Regions from separate parts of the Modestobacter sp. I12A-02662 genome, predicted to be linked through region 1. Evidence: predicted binding sites of a transcription regulator. Region 1 holds the regulator's gene; each other region holds the start of a gene.
What was found. The regulator LexA, encoded in region 1, represses DNA repair genes until DNA is damaged. The targets are predictions, from matches to a motif close to TCGAACANNTGTTCGA.

Region 1 (3,268 bases):
CCGGCGGCGGCGGGTGGTGACGCCCTCGTCGGTCTCCCGGGAGTCGACGACACGACTGTCCGGGTTGTGGCAGAAGGGGCAACGCACGTCGACTCATCTCCTCTCGCGGGTGTCACGCCGGCTGGCGGGCGAGCTTCTGGCACTGTCTGCGAACGGGCCGGTGGACCCGTCCTGTGGACCCACCCGGGGACATCCGGTGGACGCCGCGGGGAGAACGTGTGGAGCGGTTGTGGACGAACTTCGTCCGTGTAACCACAACATGTTGTGTTGGAACCGTATGCCCGGCCCCACGGGTACGCAAGCTCGGACGAGGCGTGTCGCGCAGCCGTCCCATCGGACCCATCGGGCGACGCCCGTCCCAACCGCCGCACACGGCGCGGCAGGCGCCGTCCACCGCTCCATGCCGTCCACCGCTCCACCCGGCCCTGCCGAGGCCGGCCGGGGCCACGCTCAGGGGAGGTGCAGGACCTGCCCCGGCTCGAGCGCGACCCCGCCGAGCCCGTTGAGGTCACGGATCGCGTCGACCACCGCCCGCGGGTCCTGCTCCGGCTCCACGACCACGGCGATGGCCCAGAGGGTGTCCCCGGGTTCCACGACCACCGTGTGCCCGCCGGCCAGCCGCAGCGCGGGACCCGGCTCGGCGGCGACGACCGTCGCCGTCGCCACGGCCACGGCCAGCCCGATCGCGATGGAGAGCCCCGCGACGACCCGCCGCCCGCGCCGGGTCAGCCGCAGGGGCGGGCGGTCCCACGACTCAGGGCCGGCGCCACGCGGTGCCGGACGACCGGCGGCACAGCCTCCGCAGCGGACGCCCCGCCCTCCGGCCGCACCGGCGGGACGCACGGCGCGACCGGCGGGACGCACGGCGCGGCGCCCGGGCCCCGGCGCACCGGCGGAGGGCTGCCTGGCGTACGCCTGCACGGGCGACGGCGGGACGACACTGCGCTGCACGGTGACCATTAGCCAACTCCTCGGTCGGGGCGAGCGTGATCGAACGGGTGTTCGAATCGAACGCTGGCGGATGTCTACCGCACGGCACCGACGGGAACGCGCCGACACGGCGCTCCTTCGAACACGTGTTTGAACACGACCGCCGATGGCGCTACCGTTCGGGTGCGATCGAGACGACGCAGCCCGCCCGCGCACCGAGCGGCCGGGCCGTCGCCGGGGAGCTGCGCGGGCCGCAGCCGGACGAGGAGGGGTCATGGCGGTCGACAACCGCTCGACGGACGGCAGAGCCGGTCCCGCACGCCGCAAGCGGGCCGCCGGGCCGGCGAACGGTGCCGCGGCCGGGTCCGCGGAGCCCGGCGGCGCCGTCCGCGCGTTCCCCGACCGGGCCGAGGCCGGCGACGGGCTCACCCAGCGCCAGCGCCGCGTCCTGGAGGTCATCCGCGACTCGATCGAGCGGCGCGGCTACCCGCCCTCGGTCCGTGAGATCGGTGAGGCGGTGGGGCTGTCCTCCGCCTCCTCGGTCGCCCACCAGCTGTCGGTGCTGCAGCGCAAGGGCTGGCTGCGCCGCGACCCGAACCGGCCGCGCGCGCTCGACGTCCGCCTCCCCGGCGACAACGCCGCCGCGCTGGGCGCCGACGGACCGGGCGCCGCGGCGGGCACGTCCGGCGGCGACGAGGCGGCTCCGCCGGCCGCCACCTACGTGCCCCTGGTCGGGCGCATCGCCGCCGGTGGTCCGGTGCTGGCCGAGCAGGCGGTCGAGGACGTCTTCCCGCTGCCCCGCGAGCTGGTCGGGGAGGGCACCCTGTTCATGCTCAAGGTGGCCGGCGACTCGATGGTCGACGCGGCGATCTGCGACGGGGACTGGGTCGTCGTGCGCCAGCAGCCCACCGCCGAGAACGGCGAGATCGTGGCCGCGATGATCGACGGCGAGGCGACGGTCAAGACCTACAAGCGCCGCGACGGCCACGTCTGGCTGCTGCCGCACAACGCGGCGTACGAGCCCATCCCCGGCGACGACGCGACCGTGCTCGGCCGCGTGGTCAGCGTCCTGCGCCGCATCTGATCGCCAGGAGGAGCGCGCCGCCGCGGGTCACTCCCTGCGGCGGCGCAGCTTCCCCCCGAGCCAGACGAGCACGGTCGCGACCACCGCGGCGATGACGCCGGCCGTCCACGGCGACACGTCGCGCACCAGGCCCGCCACGGGAGCGGCCGACGACCGGGGGCCGGCCGCCGTCGGAGCAGTATCCGCGCCGGCCGGGACCAGGGTCACCGGGGACGGCAGCCCCTCCCCCGCGAGGAGGAGGTCCCGGTTGTTCGCGGCGAAGGCGATCGCCTCCCCCTGCGGCGAGTCCGGCAGTGCCACGCGCACGGGCTCCCCCGCGAGCGCGCCGGCGACGTCGGAGCCGGACAACGGCCAGACGTAGGCGTCGGTGTAGGTGCGCAGGGCGACCCGCTGCCCGTCCGCGGACACCGCTCCCCCGGTCACCATCAGCTGGCCCGCCCGGCCGACCGGGCCGCCCGGGGTCCCGGTGAGGGTCAGCCCGAGCTGCAGCACCTTCGTCATCCCCAGCGTGGCCCCGTCGGTGAGCGGCCCGTCCGGCCGGTAGACCCCGCTGGCACCGAGGACCTCCTTGGTGACCAGGTAGGGCGTGCCGTCGGGGGCCAGGAGCAGCGCCTCGGCGTCGTGCGGCCCGTCGGGGTAGGTCAGCCGGGTCAGGGTGCTCGAGCCGTCGGTGCGCAGGCTGATGAGCGCGACCGTCTCCCGGTTCTGCGCGTTGTCACCGGTGTCGGCCACCCAGAGCGTGCCGTCCGCACCCAGCGCCAGGTCCTCGGGGTCGTACGGGTCGACCGCACCCGAGCGCACGTCACCGACGGCGCACGCGCCGTCGAGCACGAACACCTGCGCCCGCTCCCCGCCGTCGTTCATGGCCAGCATCGACTCGCCGGCGCCGGCGAGGCCGGACAGCTCCGGCAGTCGCGGATCGGTGATCTCGCAGCGGGTGACAGCTGCACCGAAGGGAGCGGACGCCGTGGTGTCCGCGAGCGCCGGCGCCGGGCTCAGCAGCAGGACGAACGGCACGGCGAACGCCGCGCCGCCGGACCGCAGCCGGCGCGCGGCGCGGTCAGGCGGGGGCTCGGCCGGCGCGGGCACGAACCCAGCGTGACAGCAGGGTTGCGTCCAGTGCGTGAACCACGCCCAAGAGCAGCAGCCCCACGGTCAGCCCCACCACCGCGTCGGTGACCCAGTGGAAGTCCAGCGCGACCATCGCCACCCCGGTCGCGAGCGGCCCGAAGACGCTCAGCGCCCAGAAGACCC
Region 2 (3,268 bases), on a different contig from region 1:
TGCCCCCGAGGTGGGTGGCGCTGGTGAGCCGGCACAGCGAGCGCCAGCCGGCGCCGTCGCGGGCCAGGAAGGTGACCCGCGGCAGCCGCGGGTCGACGCTGGCGCCGCCCCGGGCCGGCACCCGGCGCCCGGACGGGTGCGCGGCCCGGTGCAGCGCGGCCGAGGAGATGCGCCCGCCCAGCTGCTGCTCGCCCGGCTCACCTCCGGCGACCGGGTCGACGGCGAGGTCGACGCCGAACAGCGGCCGGATCCCCGCCGACCGGCAGGCCAGCGCGAACTTGACCGCGCCGTAGAGGCCGTCGCGGTCGGTCAGCGCGAGCGCCCCCATGCCGTGCTCGGCGGCCCGGGCGACCAGGTCGGCCGGGTGGTTGGCGCCGTGACGCATCGAGTAGCCGGAGGCAGCGTGCAGGTGGACGAACGGGTCGCTCACGGTGTGCGGCCCGACGGACGGCGCTTGCCGCCGTCCATCGACCGCAGGCGCACCGGTGCCGCCGGGGCGGGCGCGGGCCGGCTGACCGTCGTCTCGACCGCGGTGAGGAAGGCCCCCACGTCGCGCACCAGGTCGTCGGCCTCCCGGTCGGTGACCGCGGAGGACAGCCCGGCCTCGGCCGCGGCCCGCTTGGGCGCGTTCGCGGCGAAGAAGACCGCCCACTCCCCGAGCTCGGGGGCCACCTCGGTGATGAGCACCCAGGCGCTGCGCGGCCGGCGCCGCGCCGGCTCCGGGCGGGTACGGGCCGCCAGCACCGCGGCGGCGCCGCGGAGGGCGGCCAGGTGGGCACCGGCGTAGCGCCAGTTCGCCTGGGGCTCGGCGGCGGCCTCGGCCAGGCCGCGGTGCGCCTGGCCGAGCAACTGGGCGGCGGCGGCCGGCATCGGCGGGGGCAACGGGAGCTGGCCCTGGGCGGCGAGGGCGCGGACGGCGCCCATCAGTCGTGCACCCGGACGAGCAGCCACTGGTTGGCCGTCGGCTCCCAGGACAGGTCGAACACCCCGGCGAAGCTCATCCGCGACCGGCCGGCCCGCACCGCCTCCACCCGCCACACCTGCCGGGTGGCGACCAGGTCGGCCGAGGCCCCGCGCCGCTCGGCGCTGTCGGCCTGCCACCACGGCGCGGTCTCGACCCAGGAGTCGAGCAGCTCCCCGACGACGTAGCGGGACTGCCCGCGCCAGAACTGGGCCGGCCCCGCCGACCCCTGCTCGACCTGCACCTCTTCACCGACGCGACCCTCGGCCCCGACGAGCACCCGGCTCATGACACGACTCCCGCACTCCTCGCCCCCACCGGCGACCCCGTCCGCCCGACCCGGTGGGGAAGCGCGCATGCGGGAAGTGCACGGCGACCGGGCCGGGGAACGGCGCCCCCGGTGTTCGAACACGTGTTCGAACACCCATGAGTAGACCGGACCCCACCGACAGCGTCAAGCCGACGGCGCGTGTCGGGATCCGTGTCGTTGCAGCGACTGCACGCAGCCTGCGGCCTGCGCACCGCAGCACACCACGGACCACCGACCGTTCTCGCGGACCGCGGCCGGCGGGCCCCGGCGGTCCCGGGTGGCGCGGCCGTCCGGCGCCGGTGGCAGGATCGCCGGCATGACCGGAGCGGAGACCCTGCACCCCCGGGTCGCCGAGGTCGTGCGGCAGTTGCGCGCCGCCGGTGCCGCCGGTGAGGTGCGCGCGCTGCCCGACAGCGCCCGCACCGCCGCCGCCGCAGCCGCCCAGCTCGGTGTCGAGGCGGGCGCGATCGCCAACAGCCTGGTGTTCGAGGCCGTCGGCCAGCCGCTGCTGGTGCTGACCAGCGGCGCCCACCGGGTCGACGAGGAGCTGATCGCCACGCTGCTCGGTGTGCCCGAGGTCCGCCGGGCGACCCCGGCGTTCGTCCGGGAGCACACCGGCCAGGCCATCGGCGGGGTCGCCCCGGTCGGGCACCCCGCACCGATCGGCACCCTCGTCGACGTCGAGCTGGCCCGGCACCCGCAGGTCTGGGCCGCAGCCGGGCACCCGCACACCGTCTTCCCCACCACCTACGACGAGCTCCTGCGGCTCACCGGCGGCACCCCGGCCGAGGTGGGTCCGGGCCCGGCCGTCACGCCGGCCACACCGCCGGACGAGGCGGCCGGTCGATGACCGGCACCGCCCCGGCCACCCGGGTGGTCGAGCTGCCCACCGGGTGGGTGCGCGACCACCTGCACGAGGTGCTGGCCATCTACGGCGCGGCGATGGGCTACGGCGAGTCGGTCGTCGCCGGCCGGTACGGCTACGCCGTCCAGCACACCGAGCGGGCGGGCTTCCGTGCCGTCGGCGCGTTCACCGAGACCGCTCGGGAGGACGGCGCGGAGGGGGAGCGGCTGGTCGGCTTCGGCTACGGCTACCTGGTCGCCCCCGGCCAGTGGTGGCACGACCAGGTGCGCAACGCCATGGACCGGCGGACGGCGAAGCAGTGGCTGCCCGGCGCGTTCGAGGTCTGCGAGCTGCACGTGCTGCCCGAGCACCAGAGCCGCGGGATCGGCCGGCAGCTGCTGCACGCCCTGGTCGAGGGCGTGCCGGCCCCGGTGGCGCTGCTCAGCACCCCGGACACCGACACCAAGGCGTTCCGGCTGTACCACGCCGACGGCTTCGTCGACCTGGCCCGCGGCTACCACTTCCCCGGGGACGCGCGCCCGTTCGCGATCCTCGGTGCCCGCCTGCCGCTCCTCTCGTCCCCGCGGAACCCGTGACCCCCGGGACCTCCATGACCTCCATGACCTCCGGGGCTTCCGGGGTCGACGCGGTCGACGCGGTCGTCGTCGGTGCCGGCCACAACGGGCTGGTCGCCGCCTGCCACCTGGCCCGGGCGGGGCTGCGGGTGGAGGTCGTGGAGCGCGACGAGGTGCTCGGCGGCGCCGTCTCCACCGTCGAGCGGTGGCCCGGGGTCCGGGTCGACCGGGGCTCCAGCGCGCACGTGATCATCCGGCACAGCGGCGTGGTCGAGGAACTGGAGCTCGAGCGGTTCGGCCTGCGCTACGTCGACTGCGACCCGTGGGGGTTCGCGCCCGCCCCGCGCCCCGGCGATCCCGGTCCCGACGGCCGCCCGCTGGTCTTCTCCGTCGACCTGGACGCCACCTGCGCCTCCATCGCGGCCGCCTGCGGAGAGGCCGACGCCCGCGCCTACCGGCGGTTCGTGCAGGTGTGGGGTCCGCGCAGCGCCGCCGTCGTCCGGGCGTTCGGCGACCGGCCGACCATGGGCCGGCTGGTCCGGCACCTGTGGCCGGTGGGCGCGCCGCGGTCCGGGCAG
Region 3 (3,268 bases), on a different contig from region 1:
ATGCGGAGAGGCTCACCGTCGGCGTGGTAGTCGGTCATGGGGAGGGTGGACGGCGGCACGCCGGCACCCTGCCACACCAGGGCGCGAGTTCCGGTGCGGTCAGCCAGGCCTACGCCGCTGAGCGGAGCGACGGGCCGATGAGGATCTCGGTGCCGTCGGGGCGGTAGGTGCGCCATCGGTGGCCCGGTGGCGCGGTGTCGTCGCGTTCAACCCGGAAGCCGCGGTGGACCTTGGTGTGGTGCCGCTCGCACAGCAGCGCGGAGTTCTCCAGCGACGTACGGCCGCCGTTGATCCATTCGAGCCGGTGATGGACGTCGCACCAGTGGGTAGGGGCGTAGCAGCCGGCGAACACGCAGTGCCGGTCCCGCCGCTCGACGGCCCGGCGGATGTGCGGGGGGACGACCCGTTTCTCCCGGCCGACGTCCAGGGGCAGCCCGTCGGGGTCGATGACCATCCGGGAGATGATGCCGTCGCAGGCCAGCCAGCGGGTGCGGGCGGCGGAGATCCGCGCGCCGAACCCGGTCTCGGCCGTGCCCCGGCCGGTGCTGGTGGTGTCGGCGAGGTCCTCGTCGTCGATGGTGACGACCACGTGCGGCTTCACCGTCCGCAGGAACGGCAGGTCACCCTGCGCGAGGGCGTTGTCGCACAGTTGGACCAGGGCGTCGGCCTGCTGCTGTGCGCAGGTGCGCATGTCGCCCTTGGGCCGGCTCGCCTGCACGATGGACTCCAGGGCCGCCTGCACCTTCTCCCCTCCCACGGCGTCGAGGTCGAACCGGCCGGTGATGCTGCCGTCGGCGTGCTTGGCGATGGTCAGCCGCCGGCCCTCGGTCGGGTCCGGCTCGGGCCCGTCGGGCTCCAGGGCATCGAGGTAGCGGTGCACCACCTCACCCAGCCGCTGGAACGGCTGCGTCGCGGCCACGGTCGCGAGCGCGGCGTCGACCTCACCGAGGTCGACGTCCTGGGCGGCCGCGGCGGCCAGCGCCTCGTCGGAGACGGCCGGGGCGATCACGGCGACCTGCTCGGCGGTCACCGCACCCTCGGCGAACGCCGCCGCGACCGCCGGCAGGTGCTCCAGCGCCCGCCCGGACCGGACCAACCGCGCAGCGGCGGCCGGGGACAGCCGGCCGTGCCCGCGCAGCCAGGCCTGCATGGTCTTGATCCCGTCGCACTCGGCCGCGCCGGACCGGTCGCAGGCCCGCACCGCGCGGGTCAGCTGGGCGTCGAGCCGGTTGCAGTCTGCCAGCAGGCTCGCGACCCGCTCCAGCTGCTGGGGTGCGGGCAGCGCCGACGGGTCCTCCTCCGCCAGCGCGTCCAGGCCCGACTGCAACTCGCCCACGACGCCTCCCGATCCATTCGAACCTATGTTCGAGTGTATCGGTCCGGAAGAGTCACCGCAGCATGAATCCCCAGGTCAAACCGGGTTCCACAGATTGCGACAGCGGGTTGACAGCGGTCAGGACGAGCCGGGACCGGGCAGCAGACCGCGCTCCACCGCGACCAGCACGGCCCGCGTCCGGTCGTCGACACCGAGCTTCGCGAACACCCGCAGCAGGTGCGTCTTGACCGTCGCCTCGCCGATGAACAGCTCCCGGCCGATCTCCGCGTTGGTCAGCCCGCGGGCCACCCCACCCAACACCTCGAGCTCGCGCGCGGTCGGCGCCTCGGCCGCCGGCGCGCGCATCCGCGACAGCAGCTTGGCCGCCACCGGCGACGCGAGCACCGTCTCGCCGCGGGCGGCCGCGCGCACGGCGTCGGCGAGCTGCGGCAGGGGCGTGTCCTTGAGCAGGTAGCCGGTCGCGCCGGCCTCGACGGCCCGCACGATGTCGGCGTCGGTGTCGTACGTGGTGAGCACCAGGACGCGGACGGCGGGGTGCGCGGCGGCGATGCGGCCCGTCGCCGTCACGCCGTCCATCCGGGGCATGCGCAGGTCCATGAGGACGACGTCCGGCTGGTGCTCGGCGACCGCCGCCAGCGCCGCCAGGCCGTCGTCGGCCTCCCCCACCACCTCGATGTCCGGCTGGGCCGCCAGCCAGCCGACCAGCCCCCCGCGCACGACCGGGTGGTCGTCCACCACCAGCACCCGGGTCATGGCTCGGTTCCGATCTCGTTCCGCTCCTCGGTCGCTGGCGCTCCCTGCGATGCTCGCTCGACCGTCACCTTCGCGGGTGGTCACCGGACCGGCACCCGCACCGTCACCCGGGTCCCCCCACCCGGCACCGAGGCGACGTCCACCGCACCGCCGACCTCCTCGGCCCGGTCGCGCAGCCCGGCCAGCCCCAGCCCGCTCGCGGCCGCCGGGTCGAAGCCCACCCCGTCGTCCTCCACCTGCACCGACACCTGTCCCGACTCCCCCGCTCCGACCCGGCTGACCCGCAGCACCACCGACCGCGCCGCCGCGTGGCGGCGGACGTTGGCCAACGCCTCCTGCGCCCCGCGCAGCAGCACGACCTCCTCGTTGGAGGTGAGCCCGGCGTCCCCGTCGAGCGCGGCCAGGTCGACCCGGGTGGCGATCCCGGTCTCCCGGCCGAACCGGTCGGCCAGCCGCCGCAGGGCTTCCACCAGCGTCGACGAGTCGAGCGCCACCGGCGAGAACGCCGCGACCATCGCCCGCGCCTCGGCCAGGTTCTCCCGGGCGACCTCCTCGATGAGCGCGATCCGCTCCGCGGCGGCCGCTGGATCGTCCGGCAGCTGCACGGCCGCGGTCTGCGCGAGGACGACGATGCTCGTGTAGCCCTGCGCCAGGGTGTCGTGCACCTCCCGCGCCCAGCGCTCCCGCTCGGCGACGATGCCCTGCTCGTGGTGCGCCGCGGCCAGCTCCGCCCGGGTCTCCTCCAGCTCGCGGATCAGCTCGGCGCGCTGCCGGCTCTGCTCCAGAACCCGGGTGACCCAGATCCCCATCGCGAGGCTGAAGCCCAGCCCGACCAGGGTCTGCGTCGGGCCGGACAGCGGCTCGGTCCCCTGGCTCCAGCGCACCAGCGGCCCGACCGTGCCCGCGACACCGAGCACCAGCGTCCACGCCACCCCCGCAAGCACGCTGTCGACGAGGAACCACACCTGCGAGAACGCAACGAAGAGCAGGAAGAGCAGCGAGGGCTCCTGCCAGGCGAGCACCGCGACCACGGCGACCAGGACGGCGAGGTAGCCGGTCCGGCGGCGAGGGTCCCGGCCGTGCAGGCCGGGTGCACCCAGCACCAGGTAGGCAGCGACCAGGACGGCGAGCGCGGCGAGCAGGACGGTCCGGGAGCCCTCGGCGTCCCCGAACCAGACG

Region 2: a site for LexA is predicted at 1,366-1,381, ahead of HL189_RS08295 (DUF6504 family protein). Genes of this name have one in related genera too.
Region 3: a site for LexA is predicted at 1,354-1,369, ahead of HL189_RS01300 (DUF222 domain-containing protein). Genes of this name have one in related genera too.

The regions. Positions count from the first base shown of each region.
Region 1 is NZ_JABGDE010000010.1:148,748-152,015, forward strand. It holds gene nrdR (transcriptional regulator NrdR) at 1-87, opposite strand, end outside; gene HL189_RS16170 (LysM peptidoglycan-binding domain-containing protein) at 451-672, opposite strand; gene lexA (transcriptional repressor LexA) at 1,205-2,014, shown strand; gene HL189_RS16180 (hypothetical protein) at 2,042-3,103, opposite strand; gene HL189_RS16185 (phosphatase PAP2 family protein) at 3,075-3,268, opposite strand, start outside.
Region 2 is NZ_JABGDE010000005.1:150,692-153,959, reverse strand. It holds gene HL189_RS08305 (DNA polymerase III subunit alpha) at 1-430, opposite strand, end outside; gene HL189_RS08300 (SAV_6107 family HEPN domain-containing protein) at 427-924, opposite strand; gene HL189_RS08295 (DUF6504 family protein) at 924-1,250, opposite strand; gene HL189_RS08290 (YbaK/EbsC family protein) at 1,588-2,121, shown strand; gene HL189_RS08285 (GNAT family N-acetyltransferase) at 2,118-2,711, shown strand; gene HL189_RS08280 (phytoene desaturase family protein) at 2,735-3,268, shown strand, end outside.
Region 3 is NZ_JABGDE010000002.1:190,084-193,351, reverse strand. It holds gene HL189_RS01300 (DUF222 domain-containing protein) at 110-1,336, opposite strand; gene HL189_RS01295 (response regulator) at 1,454-2,089, opposite strand; gene HL189_RS01290 (sensor histidine kinase) at 2,170-3,268, opposite strand, start outside.